3 regions of the Priestia sp. ST2 genome follow, and region 2 is predicted to be linked to each of the others. Evidence: riboswitches for the same ligand, from Rfam matches in the RefSeq annotation. Region 2 holds a riboswitch; each other region holds the start of a gene.
The links. A riboswitch is a leader RNA that binds a small molecule or an ion and turns the genes downstream of it on or off. The one in region 2 is predicted to bind cobalamin.
Positions count from the first base shown of each region.

Region 1: linked by a shared signal. The riboswitch ahead of AC0KUU_RS00085 (ribonucleoside-diphosphate reductase subunit alpha) and the one ahead of AC0KUU_RS18125 (cobyric acid synthase) in region 2 are both predicted to bind cobalamin.
Region 3: linked by a shared signal. The riboswitch ahead of AC0KUU_RS25845 (HoxN/HupN/NixA family nickel/cobalt transporter) and the one ahead of AC0KUU_RS18125 (cobyric acid synthase) in region 2 are both predicted to bind cobalamin.

Region 1 is NZ_JBVVNT010000001.1:16,824-24,806, reverse strand. Features, by position in the region: gene AC0KUU_RS00120 (cytochrome d ubiquinol oxidase subunit II) at 1-579, shown strand, start outside; gene AC0KUU_RS00115 (flavodoxin) at 610-1,068, opposite strand; gene AC0KUU_RS00110 (hypothetical protein) at 1,084-1,824, opposite strand; gene AC0KUU_RS00105 (DUF2325 domain-containing protein) at 1,894-2,175, opposite strand; gene AC0KUU_RS00100 (DUF1540 domain-containing protein) at 2,383-2,541, shown strand; gene AC0KUU_RS00095 (hypothetical protein) at 2,608-2,811, shown strand; gene AC0KUU_RS00090 (ribonucleotide-diphosphate reductase subunit beta) at 2,841-3,884, opposite strand; gene AC0KUU_RS00085 (ribonucleoside-diphosphate reductase subunit alpha) at 3,901-6,144, opposite strand; cobalamin riboswitch at 6,278-6,463, opposite strand; gene menC (o-succinylbenzoate synthase) at 6,743-7,846, opposite strand; gene AC0KUU_RS00075 (o-succinylbenzoate--CoA ligase) at 7,850-7,983, opposite strand, start outside.
Region 2 is NZ_JBVVNT010000004.1:185,716-193,698, forward strand. Features, by position in the region: gene AC0KUU_RS18105 (Hsp20/alpha crystallin family protein) at 1-57, shown strand, start outside; gene AC0KUU_RS18110 (hypothetical protein) at 102-923, shown strand; gene AC0KUU_RS18115 (ABC transporter ATP-binding protein) at 941-2,224, opposite strand; gene AC0KUU_RS18120 (FecCD family ABC transporter permease) at 2,221-3,279, opposite strand; gene AC0KUU_RS18125 (cobyric acid synthase) at 3,485-5,011, opposite strand; cobalamin riboswitch at 5,104-5,283, opposite strand; gene AC0KUU_RS18130 (YdcF family protein) at 5,431-5,994, shown strand; gene AC0KUU_RS18135 (APC family permease) at 6,053-7,624, opposite strand.
Region 3 is NZ_JBVVNT010000008.1:59,020-67,002, reverse strand. Features, by position in the region: gene AC0KUU_RS25870 (DinB family protein) at 1-20, opposite strand, end outside; gene AC0KUU_RS25865 (hypothetical protein) at 367-606, shown strand; gene AC0KUU_RS25860 (type 1 glutamine amidotransferase domain-containing protein) at 653-1,177, opposite strand; gene AC0KUU_RS25855 (DoxX family protein) at 1,483-1,905, shown strand; gene AC0KUU_RS25850 (M20 family metallopeptidase) at 1,975-3,138, opposite strand; gene AC0KUU_RS25845 (HoxN/HupN/NixA family nickel/cobalt transporter) at 3,368-4,165, opposite strand; cobalamin riboswitch at 4,299-4,481, opposite strand; gene AC0KUU_RS25840 (organic hydroperoxide resistance protein) at 4,587-5,006, opposite strand; gene AC0KUU_RS25835 (undecaprenyl-diphosphatase) at 5,159-5,752, opposite strand; gene AC0KUU_RS25830 (ABC transporter ATP-binding protein) at 5,899-6,831, opposite strand; gene AC0KUU_RS25825 (ABC transporter permease) at 6,833-7,516, opposite strand; gene AC0KUU_RS25820 (DUF418 domain-containing protein) at 7,552-7,983, opposite strand, start outside.

The DNA.
Region 1 (7,983 bases), on a different contig from region 2:
AACTTAGCAAAAGTATTTTCAAGTCCGCACGTCTATTCATTTATCGGATTTGCCATAAGCTCTTCGCTGTTTCTATCGTCTCTGTTATTAGCAGATTACTCGAAGTCATCTGACGAAATGGAAGCTTATGCGGTCTATCGGCGTGATGCGCTCATTACAGGACCTCTTTCCCTGCTAATGGCTATCTTTATTATGATTACAATGCAATCAGAAGCAAGCTGGTTATATGATAAAATGATGCAGTTTAAGCCCCTTCTTTACGGATCTGTAGGTCTATTTGTAGTAGCTGGTATTGCTCTGCTGCTACCTTCTCAAAAAGGAAAAGGCATGCCTCGTTTAGCCGTGGTATCCATTATCCTTCAATATTTCTTAGCAAGTTACGTATACGGACGAAGTCATTTACCTTATGTTGTCTATCCAAACGTAACGATTGAGAATGGATTTACACATCCCGATGCATTTCATTCTTTATTTATTGTGTATATTGTTGGTTTTGCTATTTTATTTCCTGGATTCTTTTATTTCTGGCGTCTATTTATGAAAGACAATAAAGAATACAGCAAAAAGAAACCATATTAAAAAACCCGGTCAGCACTTGACCGGGTTTTCTTATGAAGCAGCAGATTTTGCTACTACTTCAGCAAAACCTTTAGCAAATACCTTACATTTTTCTACATCTTCTCCAAAGGGGGAGAGCTCGATTTTCAAACCGGGAACGGCTATATTTCCGTTACGTTTCTTTATTTTTTCTTCAATTAAATCAACTGCTCCGCAAAAAACATCATATGATGAATCACCTGAGCCAAATACAGCCATCTGCTTTTGACTGAGATCTATATCATCCATTTCATCATAAAGATCTAAAAAATCATCTGGTAGCTCTCCATCTCCCCACGTATAAGCTCCAAAGATAATAGATTCTGCAGATACAAGGTCAGAAGCATCAATGTCATATACTTCTGCTCGTTTCACATGCAATCCATGCTTGACTAATTCTTCTTCGATCAAATCGGCTATCGCTTCTGTGTTACCTGACATACTCGCATAAGCTAGTAAGATTTCCTTCATGTAAATGACGCTCCTTTACACCAGCAGTGTCGGCCGCATATCCCCTTCTTCAGCGCATTCTCGTTGAAGAGGACAGTTTTCACACTCACTGGATGCATAATTCTTTTGAAAATGTTTTGGTTCCATTAACACACTTTTGACAATATGTAGTTGAAGTATGGCTTTTTGATAATCGTCTGGTGCAATATGATAAGTTGTTGTTTCTCCAGTTAATAATGAATAAAAACGAATTTGTTCAGGAACCTTTTTAAAAGCTTGTTTCGAAAAAACGATAATAAAGTCTTTCATGGCGTTTTTCACTTCTTCATGGTCATCTAGAATGAATTTTGTTACCGTATAAGACTTCTCTGTCCATGCAGCAAAATCAATGGTTAGAGAAAGGTTGCTTTGAATTTCTTCTACATAAACGCTGTATTTCTCAAACACAAAAAGCGGTAATTCTACATGTGCTTTCTTTCCTAAAAACCTTAGTAAATAATCGCTTACTTTAGCTAACACATCGTAATAGTGAACGGGTGATGAAAACATATTTGGCTTTAGGCGCCAATATTTTTCAATGAGCTGTAAAACATAGAGGTTTGAGCGATACTCAACTGGCTTGCTATAGTATGTTTTAATGATTTGATGGACAGTTACTTGAACGAGCTGTTTCCAATCTATAGATGTTTTTTTCAAAAGAAGCTGCTGCTGATAAAATTTGTATGGACATCGAATAAATTGTTCGATGTGGTCGTTAGAGAGTGTCTTTATATTCACTTTTATCGGTTCCACCTATGTCTCACCACCCTAATTGAAATTCATTCTCAATAATAAATAAAAATTAAATCATGAAATTTGCTCAATCACTTGACGAATAGCACTCCATGAATGTTTGACGAAATAAATCGGTTTTTTTTGTTTTTTTGCTTTCTCTTTAATGACTTTTGCCATATTGTGATTAATAAAATCCGTAATAACTAATACAAACCCAATATGTTCGGGTATTTCTCGCTTCACCATATTGCTTTTACGGCCATCTAAATGAATTACTTCATTAAATCCTTCTCCCGCTAAACGATCTGTAATATGCTTTAACCTGTCTCCTCCTACAACCATAACTGATGACATGTTTGTTCCCTCCCAATTAATTATTCATTTAATGATTTGCCAACAACTTGTATTCTTTACTATATACACAGTTTAATTGAGAATGATTCTCTTTGTCAATGTTTAATTGATAAAAATTCTCAATTAAAATGAAAGTCTACCACCTTTCTTATAAGTTAGGTGAATTTTGACCATACTATAGCTATCACATACAAAGGAGGGTTAACGTTGGAACAAAACATTCTTTGTGAAGTAAATAACTGTCACTTTTGGAAAAATGGAAATCACTGCAGCGCAGAAGAAATTTACGTGGTAAGTCATAGCGGAAAACATGCAGCAAGCAGTTATGAAACAGACTGTAAAACGTTCAAGCCAACTGAAGCGTAACCCGCAAAAGGACAGCCTCTGGGTTGTCTTTTTTCTCTCTTCAAGATCATAAAAAAGGAGACTAATATGAAAACTGAACAACTGATTCATTTTTTTAAAGAAGAAGCAATAAAAGCAAATGAACAAACCTTTCCAATTTATGTACAATCGTTTACTCATTTATGGACATATAAATGGGGAACACTTGAAAACATTCCAGAAGAAATTGATGACTTAATTACCACACGTGCGTTAGAACTTGGACTTATTCACTTAAAAAAAGCTGACTAATCAATAAGGAAATTAGTCAGCTTTTGTATTTATAGATCATCAAATCCATTCGCATCTGATGCTTTTGTATATTGTCTTGATTTCTGTTCAAAGAAATCTGTTTTCCCTAAATCTACCTCTTGATAAGCAATAATCCAACGAAGAGGATTTTCAATCGGTGCTTCTGGGAAAGCAGCTCGGCCGAAGCCTAATTGATTACAGCGTTTATTAGCCATGTATTCAATATACTGCTGCAGTTCTTTCATCGTGATGCCGTCGAATTTTTCTCCAATAACAGATTCCGCCCATTCAATTTCAAGACGAGCTGCCTCTTGGAACGTTTCAACTACAAACGTTTCTAGCTCCTCCGTACGATAAGCTGGATTTTCATTTAGTACTTCCTTGAAAATCTTTTCAAATAACCCAACGTGAAGCTGTTCATCACGATTGATATAGTTAATCATCGTAGATGTCGCCACCATCTTTTGATTTCTCGCAAGATTATAGAAGAAAGCAAATCCGCTATAGAAGAAAAGGCCTTCTAAAATAACATCATATACCATAGACTTCAAAAAGTTTTCAACCGTTGCTTCTTCGCTAAATGCTTTATATCCGTTTGTAATAAAGTCATTTCGAGCGCGAAGCTTTTCGTCTGTGCGCCAGTATTCAAATACTTCATCTTGTTTTCCTTTTGGTACAAGACTTGATAAAACATATGAATAGGAATGATTATGAACCACTTCTTGCTGCGCTAAAATAATCATTAGAGCATTAATCGAAGAATCGGTTACATAGTCAGCTACTTTGCTAGCATAATCTGATTGAATACTGTCCAGTAGCGCCAGCAAGCCAATAATTTTCAAAAAGCTCTCTTGTTCGTCAGCCGTTAACTGAGGGAACTGCTTAATATCTTGACCCATATTAATTTCAAACGGCGTCCAAAAGTTAGCTAGCATACGTTTGTATTTAGGGAACGCCCATGAAAATCGGACGTCATCCCAGTTTAGAATATTTGAGCTCTTGCCGTTAATGATTCCTGTCGAACGGTTCGGAGCTGTTTCGTTCATTAATTCTCGTTTTAACATGCTTGTCATCAATTATTCACTCCTTTTAACTATGACAGCTTTCACATTCTTCAATGACTTCACTTGATGTTGAACGTACGTAGTAGGTCGTTTTTAACTTTTCTTTCCATGCCGTCATATGAAGATCCAGCAGCTCTTTTGCTCGGATATCATTTTGCACATATAAGTTGAATGAAATGGATTGATCAATATGGCGCTGGCGCTTGGCGTTTTGCTTAATGCTCCAGTGCTGATCAATTAAATAAACGGACTTATAATACCAGTTTGTTGCTGGTGATAAATCTGGTGCCGTCACCGGGATTTTATAGTTTTTCTTTTCCTCTGAATAAAACTTACGGAAAATCGGATCAATACTTGCAGTAGAACCCGCGATAATAGATGTTGATGAATTAGGTGCTACAGCCATTAAGTAGCCATTTCTTATCCCATTGCTTTGAACTTCGTTACGCAGTTCACTCCACGCTTCGCTTGTGTATTTACGTGTTTCAAAATAAGCGCCTGACTCAAAATCTGAGCCTTTAAATAATGGATATGCACCTTTTTCTTTAGCTAAGTTCATGCTTGCCTGTACGGTTAAGTAAGCAATTTGCTCGTACAATTCATCGCAATATGCTACCGCTTCATCTGTTTCCCATGCTATTTTCTTTAAGGCAAGCAGATGGTTCCAACCAAATGTGCCAAGTCCTACTGCGCGGTACTTTTGGTTTGTTAGTTTTGCTTGAAGTACTGGCAAATCATTTAACTCAATAACGTTATCAAGCATGCGTACTTGAATTGGAATTAAACGTTCAAGCACATCTTCAGTTACGGCTCTCGCTAAGTTGATAGAAGAAAGATTACATACAACAAAATCGCCCGGATTCTTTGTAATAATAATTTTTCCGTCTTCTGTAATTTCCTCTGTTACGACCGTTGTGCTTTGGTTTTGCGTAATTTCTGTACATAAGTTGCTGCAGTAGATCATGCCCTCGTGGCGGTTTTGATTAGCTCGGTTAACCGTATCACGATAAAACATATAAGGCGTTCCGGTTTCAAGCTGGGAAAGCATAATGCGCTTGAAGATTTCAATAGCAGGTACTGTTTCTCTTGAAAGCTGTTCATTATTTACACACTCAGCGTAACGAGTGCGGAACGAACCGCTGCCTTCTTCTTCATCATAAAAATCTTCTAACGAGTAGCCCATCAGCGTACGAACTTCGTGAGGATCGAATAAGTGCCAGTCTTCACGTGCCTCTACTTTTTCCATAAACAAATCTGGCAAACATACGCCAGTGAATAAATCATGCGTGCGCTGACGTTCGTCACCATTGTTCAAACGCGCGTCTAAGAATGAAAAGATGTCTTTGTGCCATACGTCTAAATATACGGCAATAGCTCCTTGTCGTTGACCTAGCTGATCGACACTTACAGCCGTATTATTTAGCTGTTTCATCCATGGAATTGTTCCTGATGATACGCCTTTAAAACCTTTTATATCACTTCCTCGGCTTCTAATATGACCGAGGTAGACACCAATTCCGCCTCCATTTTTACTAAGCGTGGCCAAATCTGTATTGCTATCATAAATACCGCGTAAGCTGTCATCAATCGTATCAATAAAGCAGCTAGATAGCTGTCCGTAGCTCTTTCCTGCGTTTGAAAGTGTTGGTGTGGCAACCGTCATATATAGACTAGAAAGCGCCCAATACGCTTCTTTTACTAATGCTGTTCGATTTTCTTTCTTTTCTTGAGACATCAGCGTCATAGCAATGATAAGAAAACGTTCTTGCGGTAATTCGTATACGCGCTTATCATGTGATGTCGCTAAATAGCGATCTGCTAATGTCAACAATCCAATGTATGTAAATAAACGGTCGCGTTCAGGAATAATGACTGAAGCAATTTCATTAATTTCTTCTTCTGTATATGTTTTTAATAGCTGCTTATTATAAATGCCGATTTTTGTTAGTTCTTGAATAAGCTGATAAAACGAACCGTACTTCTCTTTTTTATCGTAACCTCGGTTGTCCGCTGCTTTTCGATATAGTTCGTTTAAGTAGACGTCTGCCGCTACGTACGTCCAATCGGGTTCTTCCATTGAAATACGCTCTAAGGCTGCCAAAATTAGGACGTTTGCAACCTTTTCGTCCGTCATATTTTCCTTTACTGTAACAGTTTGAATAACCTTTTCCTCATACAAAGAAAAATCAAGCTGCGTAAATTCTTTTTTTAAACGTTCAATATATGCAGTTAATTCATGTAGAATTGTAGGCTTTAATGTATTCACCATAAATATGGCTCCTCTCTTCACTTCAAAATAAAAAATCGCTCACCGTACCTCGGTGAGCGAATAGAACGAAGATAGAAGAAGACACTAAGTCTTTTCTCAATCCTCGCTCTACCCTCTCACCTCCCGAAGAAGATAAAACGACATAAAAAAGGCAGGTCTCCTGACTTATGCTTCTTTTTACTTTAAGGCCTTCCCATGATGTTTACTCACAGTGGATTTCCTTATTTCATCAGCATTCACAGTTGCGGGGACAGCTTTGGATTTTCACCAAATTCCCTTTTAAGTCTTTTTATCAGACACCTTTTTCACTGGAAAACACAAAATATAGTATTTTATTATGGATTTCAAAACAACATATTGTGTTATGTTATAAACACATTATATAGGACAACTTAGAAAACTATCAACCTATTTTCAAAAATAATTTTGTTTTTTACGATAAAACTCTTCGACTTTTTTCATCAAACTATTCCATCATAACATGTTTTGACACGCTTGATGGAACAATGTGCTCTTTTTAAAAAATTTGTCCTATTTTTCTACTAAACATTGACAACCTCAATAAAAAAACCGTTTTTCATCAAAAAACGGTTGTTAATTATTTGTATTCTTTTTCAAATGCTGTGATTGTTTTGATAAACTTTTTATCAATATCGTATCCTATCCCCGGTTTTCCCTTCACCTTTATTACTCCGGCTTCTACCTCTACTTCGGGCTTAATAATATCTTTTTCCCAATAGCGAGACGACGCAGAAATATCACCTGGTATCGTGAAAGAAGGCAGTGTGGCAAGGGCAATGTTATGAGCTCGTGAAATCCCTCCTTCTAACATTCCTCCAACCCAAAGTTTTACACCATGCTGGGCGCATAAATTATGAATTTGCTTTGCTACGGACATTCCGCCAACTCGCCCGATTTTCACATTGATAATCTTACAGCTTTCTTGTTCGATTGCATGACGTGCATCTTCATAGCTCACAATACTTTCATCTAAGCAAATCGGCGTCTTTATTTGCTTTTGTAACAATCGATGATCAAGGATATCATCAGAACTTAACGGCTGTTCGATCATCATTAAATTCAATTCATCTAGTTTCTTCAATGAATCACTATCGCTTAACGTATAAGCTGAATTGGCATCAGCCATAAGAGGAATGCTTGGAAATTCATCTCGAATTTGTTTCAGTAGCTCATAGTCAGCACCCGGCTTAATTTTCACTTTAAAGCGCTTATAGCCATCTTTCATGTAAGTCTTTATTTGTTCTTTCATTACGGAAATGTCATTTAAGCCAACTACCACTCCAGCTTCTACAGCAGGCCTTACTCCGCCAATTACTTCAGATAACGGCTTATTTTGCCGCTTTGCATACAAATCCCATACAGCACAGTCCAAAGCTGCTTTAGCCATGTTATTTCGCTTTAGAGGTTTGAATAGCTTTTGAACATCCTCTGGTTTTTGAAGCTGCTTATGAAGAAGCGAGGGAATTAAAAAATCGTCTAACATATGAAAACACGTCTGAATCGTTTCTTCCGTATACCAAGGAGATGAAAAAGCAACGACTTCTCCCCACCCTGTAAATCCTTGTTCATCTTCTACTTCAAGCAAAATCAATTCTCGATCCTGCACCGTACCATAGCTTGTTGAAAAAGGAGAAAGAAGCTTCATGTCAATTTTATAAAGATGTACTTTTTTTATAATCATCGATTAGCTCCCTTTCTGTATGAACGATGATAGCTTCCGGCGTATGATTTTATTAGAAGCCGTTCGCGGCAGCTCCTCTACTCGAACGAAATACTTTGGAAGTTTGTACTTTGCTAAAAATTGTTGAATGTGTAAAG
Region 2 (7,983 bases):
GCGCCGTGTCACGCATCATTTAAAGATGGTCTTTTGCATGTGAAATTTGATTTGTAATTTATTGTGCAGAACTATACGTAGCATGAAAGGCAGGGAATTTCATGTTTTCTAAGTGGTTTAAACAATCGCCTAAAATTGAAACAGTCCGTAAAATAAACCCGTCTTCCCTTCCAACTCAAAAAAAAGCAGGTCCCATAGACCAACGTTCTAATCAAAAGCGGAAAGAATTACCAGAAAAGATGAAAGCTAAAAAACAGTCTAATCTAAAAAAAACCCCTCAACAGCCAAAGAAGTTGCCTAGCCAAATGGAGCCTAAGACCTCTGCTGAAGCTGAATTCACAAAGCCTGCTCTTTCGACAGATTCAGCGCTGAACCTGCAGGGAATTATTGATCAAGTGACGCGTTTAACCGACGCGATCCCTAAAATAGAAGAGCTTCATCAGCAATTAAATGAATCAGCTCACCTTATTCAATCACTGTCTCAACTGCACGAGCAAACAGCTCATTTACTCTCGGCTATGCAGTCAGCTCCTAATTTCGAAGCTATTCAAAAACAGCTCTCTGCGTTAAAGGAAGAATCGTCTAATACAGCCTTATATGAGATGGTGAAAACTCTTGACAAAAAGATTGATGAAATAACTCAGCCAAAGCAGTCCATTGTTGTTGAAAAAATCATGGTCGAAAAAGTATTGTTAGACAAAATTGATCTTAGTAATAATTTCGGCCAGCTAGGCATTAAAGATTTGACCGGTCACTTAAACATCGGCACCACTTACAGCGCTGACTCTGATCAAGTAGATGAAGAAGTCAAAGACTTGTTTTCTGTTAAGCTAAAAGAAAAAAAGATTGATGAACATACAACTGAAACAACGATGAGTTCAGGAGGTGAAACAGAAAAATCTGATGATCACTCCGAAGAATAAAAAATGACCGCTACTGCTTATTTAAAGCAATTATCGGTCATTTTTGTTTCCATAAATAGTTGTAATTCTTTTTGGAGGCGTTCCATCAAGAACTCTGAAATTTCTTCTTGATTTTCTTCTTTATGATGAGATGATGCTACAACAATATGTCCTGTTTTTCCTAAGAAAGCCCGGTACTCAATTACCTTCATCGCAGCATGAAGTAAGTTTCCGTCCGAAAACGGCGCATTTGTTAGTAGAACAATATTTACTTCGTTTTCTTTTTGTCTATGTGTCAGCACAGCCAGCCACGAGTAACCTTTATCGTCTTTTAAGCGAACTTCATAACTAGATAAAGACGCAGATTTCCACGCCGCGTTAGCACTGCTTTGCTGTTGAACAATTTCTTGACACCAGTCTAGACCTGTTTCATTTGAACCCAGGGAAAGAGTTCTCAAAGGACGAACAAAGGATAAACACAGCTTGCCCGGTTCCTTTTGTAACTGATACAACTCATGGAAGTCCGTCTCTGGATATTGATACGGCGGCACAAAAGCAATTTGTCGCTTGTTCACAGCGGGATGGTGAAATACATGCAAATCAACGTCATATACTCTTTTTAACGTAGCTGCATCCTGGAAAATGGCATCCATCCCGGTTTCTTCTACTCTTCCATCTTTCAGTAACACGGCATTATCTGCAAACAGCGAGGCAATGTTGAGATCATGCAAAATGGCTAGGACCGTCAAGCTCATTTCCTGCTGTAAAGTTTTTAACAGCTGAAGCAGTTCCATTGTATGTTTTACATCTAAGTGATTCGTTGGTTCATCAAGAAGTAAGTAGTCAGGTTCTTGCGCTAGTGCTTTAGCCAGTAAAACCCGCTGTTTTTCTCCACCGCTTAGCGATTGAAAAGTATGATTTCTATAGTGCCAGACGTTTGTTAATTTCATCACGCTTTCCACCACTTCTTCATCCTGTGCTGATACAGTGCTAAACAATCCTTTTGCCTGATAAGGGTAACGTCCAAGTGAAACAATTTCTTGAACCGTAAATTCTAGCCCAATTTGATTTTCTTGCGTCATGACTGCAACTTTTTGCGCCAGTTGTTTTGGTGAATAAGCCTTCACTGACTTTCCTTCCACCTTCACTTCTCCTGATTGAATGGTTAATACATTCATAATTAAGCGAATAAGCGTTGTTTTCCCGCTTCCATTTGGTCCTAGTAAAGCGACAAAAGAACCTTTGTCTACGGTGAACGTGATGTCACGAACGGTCGGCTGCTGCTTATCGTATCCTCCTGTCACATTATATAGTTCAATCATGATATTCCTCTTTTCCGCATACGTTCTTTTACAAGGAGCAGGGTAAAAATCGGCGAACCAATTAAGGCAGTTACGACTCCAATCGGCAGTTCACGAGGTTCTAATATCGTTCGTGCCAATAAATCTGCTAAAACCAAATAACTTCCTCCAATTAAAATAGAAAGCGGCAGTACATGCTTATGATTAGCTCCCGCTACGAGACGAACTACGTGGGGGATAACTAAGCCAACAAATCCAATTGCCCCAGATACTGATACCGCAGCCCCTGTTAATACGGATGCACCTATTAAAATCATTCTTTTTTTCTTCTTTACGTCTATTCCCATAAACTGAGCGGATTGATCGCCAAATGCTAAGCCGTTCAGCTCTTTTACATGTAACAACAGCATAATTGTACCAATCAAAAAGAACGGCCCTAAAATTTGAATATGAGACCATCCTCTCATTGATACGCTTCCCATTAGCCAATATAAAACCTGCCTTACATCTTCTTCGGGAGAAAGAGCCACAATTAATGAAATAAGCGCGCTCATAAAGGATGATAAAATAATCCCCGCTAAGATGATGGTTTCATTGGCCAAATTGCCGCTTGCGAGTTTTGTAATACCAAAAACTAAAAGAAGAGTAATAAAACCAGATACAATGCCGACTACAGGCAGCGTGAAGATAGACAAACCAAAAATACTCCAATGAAAATAAATTGCCATGACAGAGCCAAGGGTTGCACCTGAGGAAACCCCAATCGTATAAGGATCGGCAAGCGAGTTTCTTAATAGCCCTTGAAAGGCAGCCCCTGCTATTGAAAGCGAAGCTCCTACTAAAAATGCCACCAGTACTCTTGGAAAACGAATTTGCCAAATGATTAAATCCATGTTTTCCGGACCGTGATATAAGGATAGCCCGGTAAGGTGGCCAATAATAATTTTGATTGTATCTCCTACGGTTAACGAAACTGTACCAATAAATACGCCCATAATTATCGAAGTACATACAATAAATAAACTGACTATGTATAAAATAGATGCTTTGTTAAAAAAAATACGTTTAAAAATCAATACGTTCAGCTCCTCTAGGAAACGAGGCGTGATGTTTTATATTACATTAACCATTCATTTTCCTGTCCATAAACCATGCTTCCACCATGCATTAAGTTGGAAACAATCATCTTTTATTTGTTACGAGTGCTAGACTGTTGAACTGTGCAACGTAGAATAGCGTACTAAAGTTCTTGGTAAAAAAACAAGCGAAAGCCTCTACAAGCTATACTTTTTGTGTTTGCTCCGGACCTTTATAGTTGTCTATTAACTGATACAGCTTTTCCATATCTACGGCTTCTCTCACATATGCTGCTGCTTTTGAAAAAGACTCCTCTTTTTGCAGGCGACTGTTGAATGTGTCCGTAATAGGCGGCAATTTTTTATGTTTACGAATTTGATTAAGCAAAGCTCTGCGCAAAGAATCGTTATGAAACATATCATGAACATACGTGCCAATGACATTGTCTTTAACCGTTCCTTCTTTTTCATGCTCTACCACTGCAAAAGCTTTCGTGGTGCTCTTAGAAACCGTCTTTCCCATATGAATTTCGTAGCCTTCAATCGAAACTCTTTCATTTTCTAACTGGACATACCCAGAAACTCTTTCTGTTTTTTTGCTGGTTGTCATAACCGTTTCCACTGGAAGCAAGCCCAGCCCTTTAATGGACTCAATCCGAGATTCTACTGCATCAGGGTCTGTAATTGTCTCCCCTAGCATTTGATATCCTCCGCAGATGCCAATGACGTGAACGTTCGTTGTGTTCAAGACTTGATTAATGGCTAGATCCAGGCCGCTTTCTTGTAAAAACTGAGCATCTTCAATCGTATTTTTGCTTCCTGGCAAAACAATTAAATCAGGCGTACCTAATTGCGACGGCTTGGTTACAAGCCTCACGTGACAGTCTTCTTCTAAGCTTAAAGGATCGATGTCTGTAAAATTTGAGATGCGCGGGTACGAGATGACCGCAATATCAATTTCTTTTAAGGGATTCACAAGCGTTGAGTAATTTCTAAGTGATAACGAATCTTCCGCATCAATTTCCACGTTGTTCATATAAGGAATAACTCCTAGAACCGGAACACCCGTGTATTCTTCAAACCACTTCAACCCTGGTTTTAAAAGTTCTAAATCTCCTCGGAATTTATTAATTAACACTCCGATAACTCTAGACTTGTGTTCATCTGGAAGCAATTGAAGAGTACCCACTAGGCTCGCGAAAACGCCACCTTTATCAATATCTCCTACTAACACAACAGGCGCTTCTGCTATTTTTGCAACGCGCATATTTACGAGTTCTCGATCGTTCAAATTGACTTCGGCAGGACTTCCAGCGCCTTCAATCACAATTCGATCATAATGATTGGCAAGCTCTTTATAAGCTTCCGTGATAACGTTCAAACCTTCATTAAAAAATTCTTGCCGATACTGAAAAGCAAACATATTACGTAGCGGTTTTCCGTGAACAACTATTTGAGATTCATGATCACGAGTAGGTTTAATTAAAATAGGGTTCATATTGGTTGTTGCTTCTACTCCAGCCGCTTCTGCTTGAATTCCTTGCGCTCTGCCAATTTCTTTTCCATCCATTGTAATGTATGAATTAAGCGCCATATTTTGCGATTTAAACGGTGCAGTTTGATAGCCGTCTTCTTTAAAAATACGGCAAAATGCTGTAGCAATCATGCTTTTTCCAGCGTCTGAGTGCGTTCCTTGAATCATAAGCGGTTTTCCTTTTTTCACTTTTTCCACTCCCTACCACATAAAAAAACCTTAACTGTAAAAGTCAAGGTTTGGTCATGCGCTCATTAACACATTGTCTTGACTTATTTCTCCCACCGAAAAATAAGGGGTTTTTAAAAGCAGGTCTCCTGGCTTATGCTTCATTTTACTTCTGCACCCTTCCTAGTTTGACTAGTGGGTCTTTGCAGGTTCATCCACATTTACAGTAGCGGGGGCTGCACCGGATTTACACCGATTTCCCTATTATCCTCCTTAGAGGCACTTTTAAAATCATTTATTCTTTATTGTAACGAATTTTATAACCATTCACAATAACGATTTTCTTCTATTATTATATATTACTGTGTTTATACTTATTTGGGTCTCGTATGCTATAATAACAATTATTTTCCAAACATCTTATGGAATAGCTAGGAAGGTGCTCACAGTTGAAGAAAAAAATCATTTATGTCTTTATCAGCGTGTTTGTTCTTTATATAGCAATCACATCTTTTTGTATGTATCAAACTGCTCACAAGCCTGTTCCACAAAACGCAGATTATGTGCTCATTTTAGGTTCTAAAGTAGATGGTGACCAAATGTCTCCTAGTTTAAAAGAACGAGTAAAGACGGCCTTATCTTATTTACAAGCAAATCAACAAACAAAAGTTATCGTAACGGGCGGAAAAGGATCCGATGAAGAAATTTCTGAAGCAGAGGCAGCCTATCGTTTTCTGCGGAAAGAAGGAATTAAGAAGAATCGAATTATAAAAGAAGATCAGTCAACTTCTACTTTTGAGAATTTTACTTTTACTAAACAGAAAGTTGATATTCAACACAAAAAAGTCGTACTTGTTAGCAGTGATTTTCATTTATTTCGCGCCTCTATTATTGCCAAACGTCAAGGCTTTGACGTTTATCCTTTAGGTGCAAAAACACCAAATTCAATTAAACTTCAAGCCTACTTTCGTGAGTATGCTGCTATTTTAAAAACATGGCTGTTTGATAAATAAATAGAGTAAGTAGCTCTACAAATAAAAAACACGGCATGAATTCATGCCGTGTTTTTTATTAATCATCTGTATCGATAACTGCTTTTGGTAAACCTGTGTATTTCGCCCAGTAGAAAATACCAAGTGAAACAAGGGCAATTAAAATTAAGTCAAGCGGGTTGCTTAGCACACCTTGTCCTCCACCAAATGAACCTAGATAAGAGATAACAAGCATAATAATATAATAAGCAACTAGCCACCAAGCAGATTTAAGCTGCTGTGCAAATTTTACAACGTCAGTTGGTACGTATTTCTTAAACGCTACGTAGATAACAACCATTAGAAGCTGTGATCCTAGCAGCCAAGAAATTGTCGTCCACCCTGACCAATATACGATGTATGAACAGAAAATAAATGAAACAGGAGCAATAACGCTCATGCCTTTTAATTTAAAAGGTTTTTTAAGGTCTTTTGCATTTACTCTGAATGCAGCAGCTGAAATTGGCGCAATCGCATAAGACAGAATAAGTGCCACTGAACATACGTTTACTAGCGCTTCCCAAGAAGGAAATGGCAGTGTCCAGAATACGGACATTCCAAATGATAGCCATAGTGACGCACGTGGAATTCCTGTTTTCTTATCTACTTTTGAGAAACGTTTAAATAATGTTCCATTACGAGACCAAGCATAAACTAAACGAGAAGTTGTATTCATGAAGATGTTCCCGTTACCGCCTGGTGATAAAATAGCATCAAAAATAACAAGCGTTACTAACCAGCCAAGGCCTAAAATAAGTGCAATATCTTTAAATGGTAAAGAGAATTGCTCTTGAATTGTTCCCCATCCTCCTGATAGCATATCAGCCGGGATGTTACCAATGAACAATACTTGCAGTGCTGTGTAAATAATCGCTGAAAGTACAATACAGATAATGAGCGCGATTGGAATATTACGCTGCGGGTTTTTAACTTCACTGGCTACAGAAACAATAGGGTGAAGTCCTAGGTAAGCAAACATAACGCCACCTGTTGAAATGGCTGCTTGGATACCATTAAAACCAAACGGAGCAAAATCGCCAGTTGTAAAGTTAGCTGATTTAAAGTGATAAGCCAACACGACGATAATTGTAAGAGGAACCGCATATTTGAACACAGATATAATGACATTTGACTTAGCAAATGCTTTTACACTTACGTAGTTAATGATAAAAAATAGCGTTAATAACGCGAACTGAAATAACCAGCCGATTGTAGTAGGCGATTCAGAACCATGTTTAGTTAGACCAGGAAGCCAAAACGCAACATACTGACGTACAGCCGTTACCTCGATGGCAATCAAACTTGTGTAAGCAATAATGGTAATGAATGAAATTAAGTAACCCACTAAATGACCATGTGAGTAAACCGGATAACGGATAATTCCACCGGTACGCGGCAGCGCTGCTCCAAGTTCAGCATACACTAAACCGATAAGTAAAATAATGACTCCGCCAATCAGCCACGAAAAACTTCCGGCTGGACCAGCCTTTGACGCTACGTTACTAACCGCAAATAACCAGGCGGAACCAAAAATAGCTCCCATCCCAATTAACGTTAGGTCAAGTAAAGATATTGATTTTTTAAATTTTCCTTGATTTCCTTGATCAGACATAAAATCCTCCTTTAAAATTCCCACTCCACATATCTACGCCCTTGCGTCCGATATGGGATTCTTTACATCATCCTCCTCTTACTAAGACCTCACAAGTGGATATGTTAACAAATATTCTCTAAAAAACCAAGTTAAAAACTTTATTTTTTTGTAAAACATCGTTGAATTGCTTATGTATAGCGCATAAATTCCACAGAAGATTTGAGGACTACTCCTCCTATTTAACCGCATTTTTCTTAGGTTAAACATAAAAGAATATTCAAACTATTTGCTGAAAAAAAAGAGGCTGAGACATAACGAAATCAACCGCTAGAAGCAGCTACATACGCAACACCTACGCTTGCCGTACCAATGAAAAA
Region 3 (7,983 bases), on a different contig from region 2:
AACTGTTCATTTTTATTCATTTTTCATCCTCCTCTAGGATTCCTCTAACTTATCGTATCAAAAAACTCTTCCATATAAAAAAGATATCCCTTTATTTAACCATGTTTTAGCTGCAATTGTTTCACGTGAAAAAATCACATTTTCTATTTGACATAGATCAACTGAGGTGTTATATTTAGATTTCTGGCTTTTCTTTAAGAGCTGGACATAGTGAAAGTAACTTGAAAGGATGTATCGTACAATGCAAGGTAAAAATACTGGCATTCGACACATGTCTTTGAACAAAACTTATTCACACTGGATCGGCTTCGGAGCCGTAAGGATGCAAGAGAGGTAGGGCTTGCGTCGTTTAGGTTAATCGATCATGTGGAAAAACAAACCGCGGCAATGGATGAAATCCATGCAAGCACAATCAATGCTAATTGTGCCCTAACAACAACGAAACATACAAAAACCGTAATCATGGATTTTATAAAGAAAGTAATCATTTTGTTTTTACACTTGCAAAAGCAAGTTACTGATAAGAAACACGAACAAAAGCGAGCAGATGCATCTGCTCGCTTTTTTAATGATACTTTTTATTTACTTTATCATTTCTTTTTTTAACGGATCTTATAAAAAAGCCGAAACCAATGTGGTTTCGGCTTTTTTCTTATTGCTCTGCTAGTACATCAGCAAATGCTTTTGCATAAGGAGGAAGGTCTGGCGGACGGCGGCTTGAAATAATGTGGCCGTCGATTACGACTGCTTCATCATGCCAAATAGCTCCCGCATTTTCCATATCATCTTTGATTCCTGGCGTACTTGTTACGTTTCGGCCATCTAAGATTTTTGCAGAAATTAATACCCATCCTGCATGGCAGATTTGGCCGATTGGTTTTTGCTGTTCATCCATATGACGAACCATTTCAATTACTTCAGGATAGCGGCGCAGTTTATCCGGCGCCCAGCCCCCAGGTACTAAAATAGCATCATATTCAGCTGGATCAACATCTTTAAACGCGTAGTCCGATACGGCTGGAACACCGTATTTCCCCATGTACGTTTCGTTTGCTTTTTCTCCAACTAAATGTACTTCTGCTCCTTCTTCTCGAAGACGCATCACTGGATACCATAGTTCTAGATCTTCAAAGTCTGCACTAACAAGCGCAATAACTCTTTTATTTTCTAAACGCATCGTAACACCTCCGCCATCAGTATAGCATGTTGGAGAATAAGATTGAAAATAAGGGACTAACTTGTACATAATTAAAGGATTTTTCAAGTGCTCTTCAGAAAATTTTTGTATGCCAAATGGTCTAATTTTATATTTCCTCTTGACTGAGGACAAACATCACACTACAATGTGTAGTGTGATGTTCATAATGTTATAAAATTATCCAAATAAGAAAGACTTTCTGATTTAATTGCTACATTTCTTTTTTCGGGCTTTCACACTACATAATGTAGTGTTTTTCAAATACACTTAAAGGAGGAAGTAAAGTGAATAAAAACGTGGAAATTGGTTCACTTATTATTCGTTTAGTATTAGGTTTTACATTTTTAGTACACGGCTTTCAAAAATGGCAAGGCGGGATTGAAAATACAGTAGGGTTCTTCGATAGCTTAGGAATCCCTGGTTTCATGGCATATATTGTTGCAACCATTGAACTTGTAGGTGGGATTCTTATTATTCTTGGCCTAGCAACAAGAGTCGTATCTGCTTTATTTGTGGCAGTTATGCTTGGCGCCATTTTTACAGCCAAGCTTAAAAGCGGATTTGTTGGCGGGTTTGAATTTGATATTGCCTTAATTGCCATGTCTGCTCACTTATTTCTTGCAGGAAGCCAGTTCCTTGCTCTTGATGCAGTGGTATTCAAAAAGAAAGAAACTGCCTTTTCTCTTCAAGAAGAAAGCAGTAAATAAAAAAAGAAAGCTTATACTCTCCCAATATAAGCTTTAAGATTAGTCCCCGCCGTTTGAGGCGGGCTTTTTTTATATTTGCAGCAGCAAATTCGCAAATAAAGAAGAACGCTCGGACAACGTATCAATTTGAATATGTTCATATTCTGCATGTATTCCTTTTCCGCATGCTCCTAATCCATCCAGCGTGGGAACACCAATGGCCGCTGTAAAATTGCCATCACTTCCGCCGCCCACAGCTGCTTCTTCCAATTTCATACCCAGTTTCGCCGCGATTGACTGAGCGCATTCAAATAGCTCTTCCGTTTGTTTAGACTTGACCATCGGAGGACGATTCATGCCTCCCGTTACTTCGAGCTTAATCCCTTTTAAAATGGGTGTTAAATTCAAAATAATATCCGTCATGCGTTTTGCTTCTTCTTCTGTAGAAACACGTAAATCCACGTGCGCTTCTGCATATTCCGGCACTACATTTGTACCGCTGCCTCCCGTAAATGTCCCAACGTTAACCGTTGTACCTTTTTCATAATCTGTTAAGCCCTGCAAGAAAATCACTTGGCGCGCCAGCTCTTCAATCGCATTGATTCCTTCTTTGTGGTGATTACCCGCGTGTGCTGCTCGTCCCCATACTTTTACGGTGAAAATCCCCGCTCCTTTGCGCGACGTTTTTAACGCACCTGAACCCGCCACCGCTGGTTCCGCTACTAGCACTGCTTCACTTCTTTGTGCTTCTTCTTCAATGTATTTTTTAGAAGAAATTGACCCAATCTCTTCATCCGAATTACAGAAAAACACAATTTTTTTATCGAGCGATAAGCCAAGCTCTTGAATCGCTTTAATCGCCCATATAGATTGTACAATGCCGCCTTTCATGTCTAAAATTCCCGGACCATACAGCTTGTTTCCCTCCGTTCTTAGACTCAGCCTTCCCTTTTCCCATACCGTGTCAAAATGACCGATAATTAAAAGCTGCTTTTCTCCTTCTCCAATCGTAAATTTCAAGTGGTTTCCTACTTCTTTTTCTTCTATGATTTCGTACCCTACCCCTAACCGCTTTTGAAACAGCTGCGTTAAATACATTCCACACTGATCTACTAACTCTTTACTGTAGGACGGTGATTCTTTTTTCACAAATCCAATTAAATCTTCAAGCATATCTTGTTCGTGTTCTTTTAAATAACTAAACACGCTTTGTTCTACCATTACCTGACTCAAATCAATTCCTCCTCCAAACAACCCCTGCTGCTTGCATTAAATGCTTTTATTTATTTTACGTATAACTATGTTCTACGTTTCACATAACGACCTTAAATTATCCTTAATTATAATGGTTTTCAGACAATTTTCCATCCTTTAAATACAGATAATACTTTAACTTATTCATAACCGACCGAAAATAGCCATAAACTTCAACAAATTCATACAAAAAAGCTTCAATCTTCAACAGATTAAAGCTTTCGTTTGACTAATTGACATTTATTTTAATATTTTTTCCTTTTGACTTCACACTCACAAAAACAAACATAGACACTAAAAAAATAAACAGAATAACGCCAACCATTTCAAAGTTTACTTCGGCCCATGGGTTAAAGAAAGTGAATGCTAAATAGAACGACACACCATACGCGAGGACAACAATAACCCAGCCCATCAAGCGGGAAGCAGATTGTCCAAATTTACTCGATTCATTCACCATTTTATGTACAATCATCGAATCGATTGTATCTGTAAGCATCATGCCAAACATAAACACTAGTCCCAACAAAAGCGGCGTATACTTGCCTGCGTTCCCTGCAGCTAGAGACCACACGGCCGTTTGACTGACCGTTTCGGCTGCTAAAGCGAACAATGCCCCTACAAGAATAATTAAAAAAGGATTCGTTGTTCCTTTTGCGATTTTCGGAATAAACTTCCCTTTTAATCCGCTCAGCTGAAACTCTTCTTCTTTATTTTTAGTTCGAAGCAAATGATATGTGTTTAATGTTCCAATCAGAAAGAGAGAGATAATGGATACCCAAGATGCAAAATGATCGAAATATGAAGGAAACGTAAAATTCTTCATCACCACGCCCAGCACCCCGGCCGTGACGGCCACCATTCCTCCATGACCTAGTGAAAACAGCGTTCCAACCCACGGGGCAAAACGGCTGCCCATTCTCCAATTATATCGGGTCTGGCCATCAATAAAAGCTAAGTGATCTGCATCCAATCCGTGCCTGATTCCTAATAAAAAGACAAGTAAAAAAACTGATAAACCTTCCATTTCCTACACTCCTTTTTTTAAAATAAAACGTAAAAAAGCCTCAATTCTATAGAAATTGAGGACGTGTCGGCATATGAAAATAAACAGCAATTGCTCACTGCGTACCTTGATACACCGCCTCTTTCCTAGAAGAGTCAAGTGTACAGAATAGGTAGGTCTCCTGGCTTGAGATCATCATTTTCTACCGCCTTCCCCATTTTGAGTGACGATAAGATAGAAAACTCCCTGCTTACAGTGGCTGGACCGCTCGAGATTTGCACTCGATTCCCTGTTACCTCTTACGCTATGTAAGAGCACCTAAACTGTGCGAATGATTCATTTTCTTCCTCATTATACTAGTACCGCTTACAAATGAATAGAGAAAATTCAAATAAAAAAGCCCTGCTAAGCTTTACATGCTTAGCAGGGCTTTTTAAAGCAATTAAACTACTTCTATCGTTACGTCTACGTTGCCGCTGATTGCTTTTGAATACGGGCAGTATGAATGAGCTAGGTCTACATATTTTTTCGCTGTTTCTAAATCTAAGCCTTCGATATGTGCTTCAAGCGCTACTTCAATTTTCACTCCTTGATCAGCTTTATCAGGAAGCAGCTGAACAGTAGCTTTTACTTCACTGCTTTTGATTTCTACGTTATGTTTTTTCAACATAAATTCTAACGCGCTGTTGAAACAAGCACTGTATCCAGCTGCAAACAGCTGCTCTGGGTTTGTTGCTGTTGTTGCTTCTCCACCAAGCGCTGGAGGTGTTGCAACGTCTAAGTTAAAGATGTTATCTAAAGAGTGAACTTCTCCTGTTCTTCCACCTGTGTTAACGACTGTTGTTTCATATAAAGCTTTCATGTATAAACCTCTCCTCTTTTTCATTAATTTTATTAAAAGTTTTTTATTTATCGTTTCTATGATTTAATTGTACACAATTTAATTTTAAAAAACAAGTATTAAATACGTTAAAAATTTCCCAATAAAAAAAGCCGCGTATTTGCGACTTTTTCTTAATAATATTGAGACTGTTCGTCATAAGCTGATTTTCGAAAAATAGACAAGTTGGTAATGGACCTCATCAGTTTCGTATTAAAAATAACATAATGAATAAACAGCGCCAGCACGCAGCCTAAAACGGCTCCTGTTAACACATCGAATGGATAATGAACGCCAACCCATACGCGTGAAAAGGCAATGAGTACGCCCATGACAACCCACATGCGTCCTGAACGTTTGAAATGCAGCCAAATGGTAAAAGTGATAACTAATGCAGATGTAGCATGATCGCTTGGAAATGAAGAATTTGCGGCGTGATCAACAAGCTGATTCACGTGGTGAGAGATAAACGGACGATCTCGATAAGCAAATAAACTAATCACTTTATTGATAATGACTCCTGTGGCACAAGCACACAAAGCTTGAAATGCTACAACACGGCTGCCGTTTTTATTAATAAGTAAAAACAAGCCGAGTAAAACGATAAGTACATACTGGGCATAATCTGCAAAGAATACCATCAGCGAATCTAGAGGCTTTACGTGTGAGGCATACTGATTCACCGCGTGGAAGATGGTATAATCTACTGAATTAATAGCTGATAACATAATCGAAATCCTTTCTTATTTTTAAATGTCATTAGCTATCTTATCAGTTTCTTGAGAAAATGAACATGTTTTTGTCAGAAGCTTCCTAACTGGTATTTATAAATAATGTATTCAGACTGAGTAGTAAACCAACGGACTTTCGCCCATTAACTCACCTGTGAGTGATCCACAATATTTTTTTGCAAAAAGATTTCCTCTAAAGAAGGTTCTTCGACGTGAACTTGATAAATGTCGATGCCGCATTGAATCAATTCGCGAATAATAAGAGGAATATTTCTTTCTTTTTGAAGCATCACTTTTGTGTACATGTGATGGTATTCAACTTCGGGACTCAACGTACGGAAAAACTGTTGAATATATTCTTTATGGCTGCTTGGGTAGGGATCATGTTTAATCATCACCGTTTTTTTCGCTTGATATTGAAAGCGCAGCTCTTCCATTGTACCTTCTATTAAAATGACCCCATTTTTCATAATCGCTACACGTGTACAAATCTTCTCAACTTCATTTAAATTATGAGACGTCATAAAAATTGTCTTGCCTTGATTTTGGAGTTCTCTTATTAGTTCATGAATGTGAAGAGCAGATTCAACATCTACTCCAGAAGTTGGTTCATCTAAAAAGATAAGATCTGGGTCTGCTACAATTGCTTGAGCAATTCCTAACTTCTTTTTCATTCCAAATGAAAACTTTCCAACTTTCTGATGCTCATGTCCTTCTAATCCTACTTTCTTCAGTACAATACTACAGTGTTCTTTCGAAAAACGATGGCCGTTTATCTTTAAAAAATAGCGCAAATGATTGAGCGCTGTCATCTCATCATAAAAGTTAGCATAGTCAGGAAGCACACCTATTTTCTTCTGAAGCTCTAAATCAATATCACTCTGTCCCAGCAGCGTAAATTCTCCTGCTGAAGGAAATGAAACGCCGGTAAGCATATTAATAAATGTAGACTTTCCTGCTCCGTTTCTTCCTAAAAATCCGTAAATTTCCCCTTGTGGTACCTGTAAATTAATACCGTTAACAACTGTTTTAGATCCATATTTTTTAGTTAATTTACTTGTTTCAATAGCATACATATTATACTTCTCTCCTTTTAAAACTCCAAAGTGCCGTACATAAACAAAGTGCTGCAAAAATAAGAAGAACTGTTAGATACCCTTTCTCCAGCTTTAAATAGTAGTAGGGTGTCACATACTTAAACCATGCAATGTACGCTTTTGATGAAAATATGCTCCACACGCTCAGTACCGGTAGAACAAACGATAAAATAATTGATAAAAACATAGTATGAGTTGGGCTTGGCATTAAAGCTGAAAGCATTAAAACAAATGAAATGATACAAACGGTGAATAGCAGGCACTCTAAAAATATATAAAAAGAAAAATGATGCGAAATAAACACAATCAGTAGAAATGAAATAGAGATACAAACAAGCCAGAAACAGCAAATACCTAAGAATTTTCCTAGTACAATACGCTCTCTTGATGTTTTGGTAACTAAAAACCTTGCTGTTCTTGTTTTAATTTCTTGATTAATAACATTATGAGAAAGACTTGAAATAAATAAAGGTCCGAACCCGAGAAGCATCACCAAAATTCCCCCGTTGGCTCCATCTTGAATCTGTGCACTCGTCAGTTGACCTCCAAGTTGACTAACTATATGGGCTATTCCATAGGAAGCACCGCATACGATTAAGATAACGATAATTGATTTAATACTTTTAAATAAGCTTTGAAACTCTTTTACACTAATAGCCCACATTTTTAAAATCTCCTTTTAAATAAATTTGAATGCTATCATCCAACAAAAGGATGATTTACTTCCGCCGGTAAGGCTTTTTTTTCTTTGGGCTTTCCACTCCAAGAAAAATTTGTCCATATACGCAGTAGCTTTTCCACCGGTCCAGTTTGAAATTTTTGCACGTACATATAGCTGCTGATAAGCTGAATTCCGTAAATACCTATGCAGACAAAAATCCCTGCAATCATGCCGAGCTTTCCGAAATAACCTAATCCGTAACCGTAAAAAATCGTCGTGCATATGACCGTTTGCATTAAATAATTACTAAGCGATATCCTGCCTACACTTTCAAAAGCCTTTATCAAAAATGACTTCTCGTATTTCGCATATAACCAAGCAAAGCCTGCAATATAACCAAGAGATAGAAGACTTCCACCTAACATATGTGTAGAACCAGCCCAATTCGCATCTGGCCATACGTACATAGT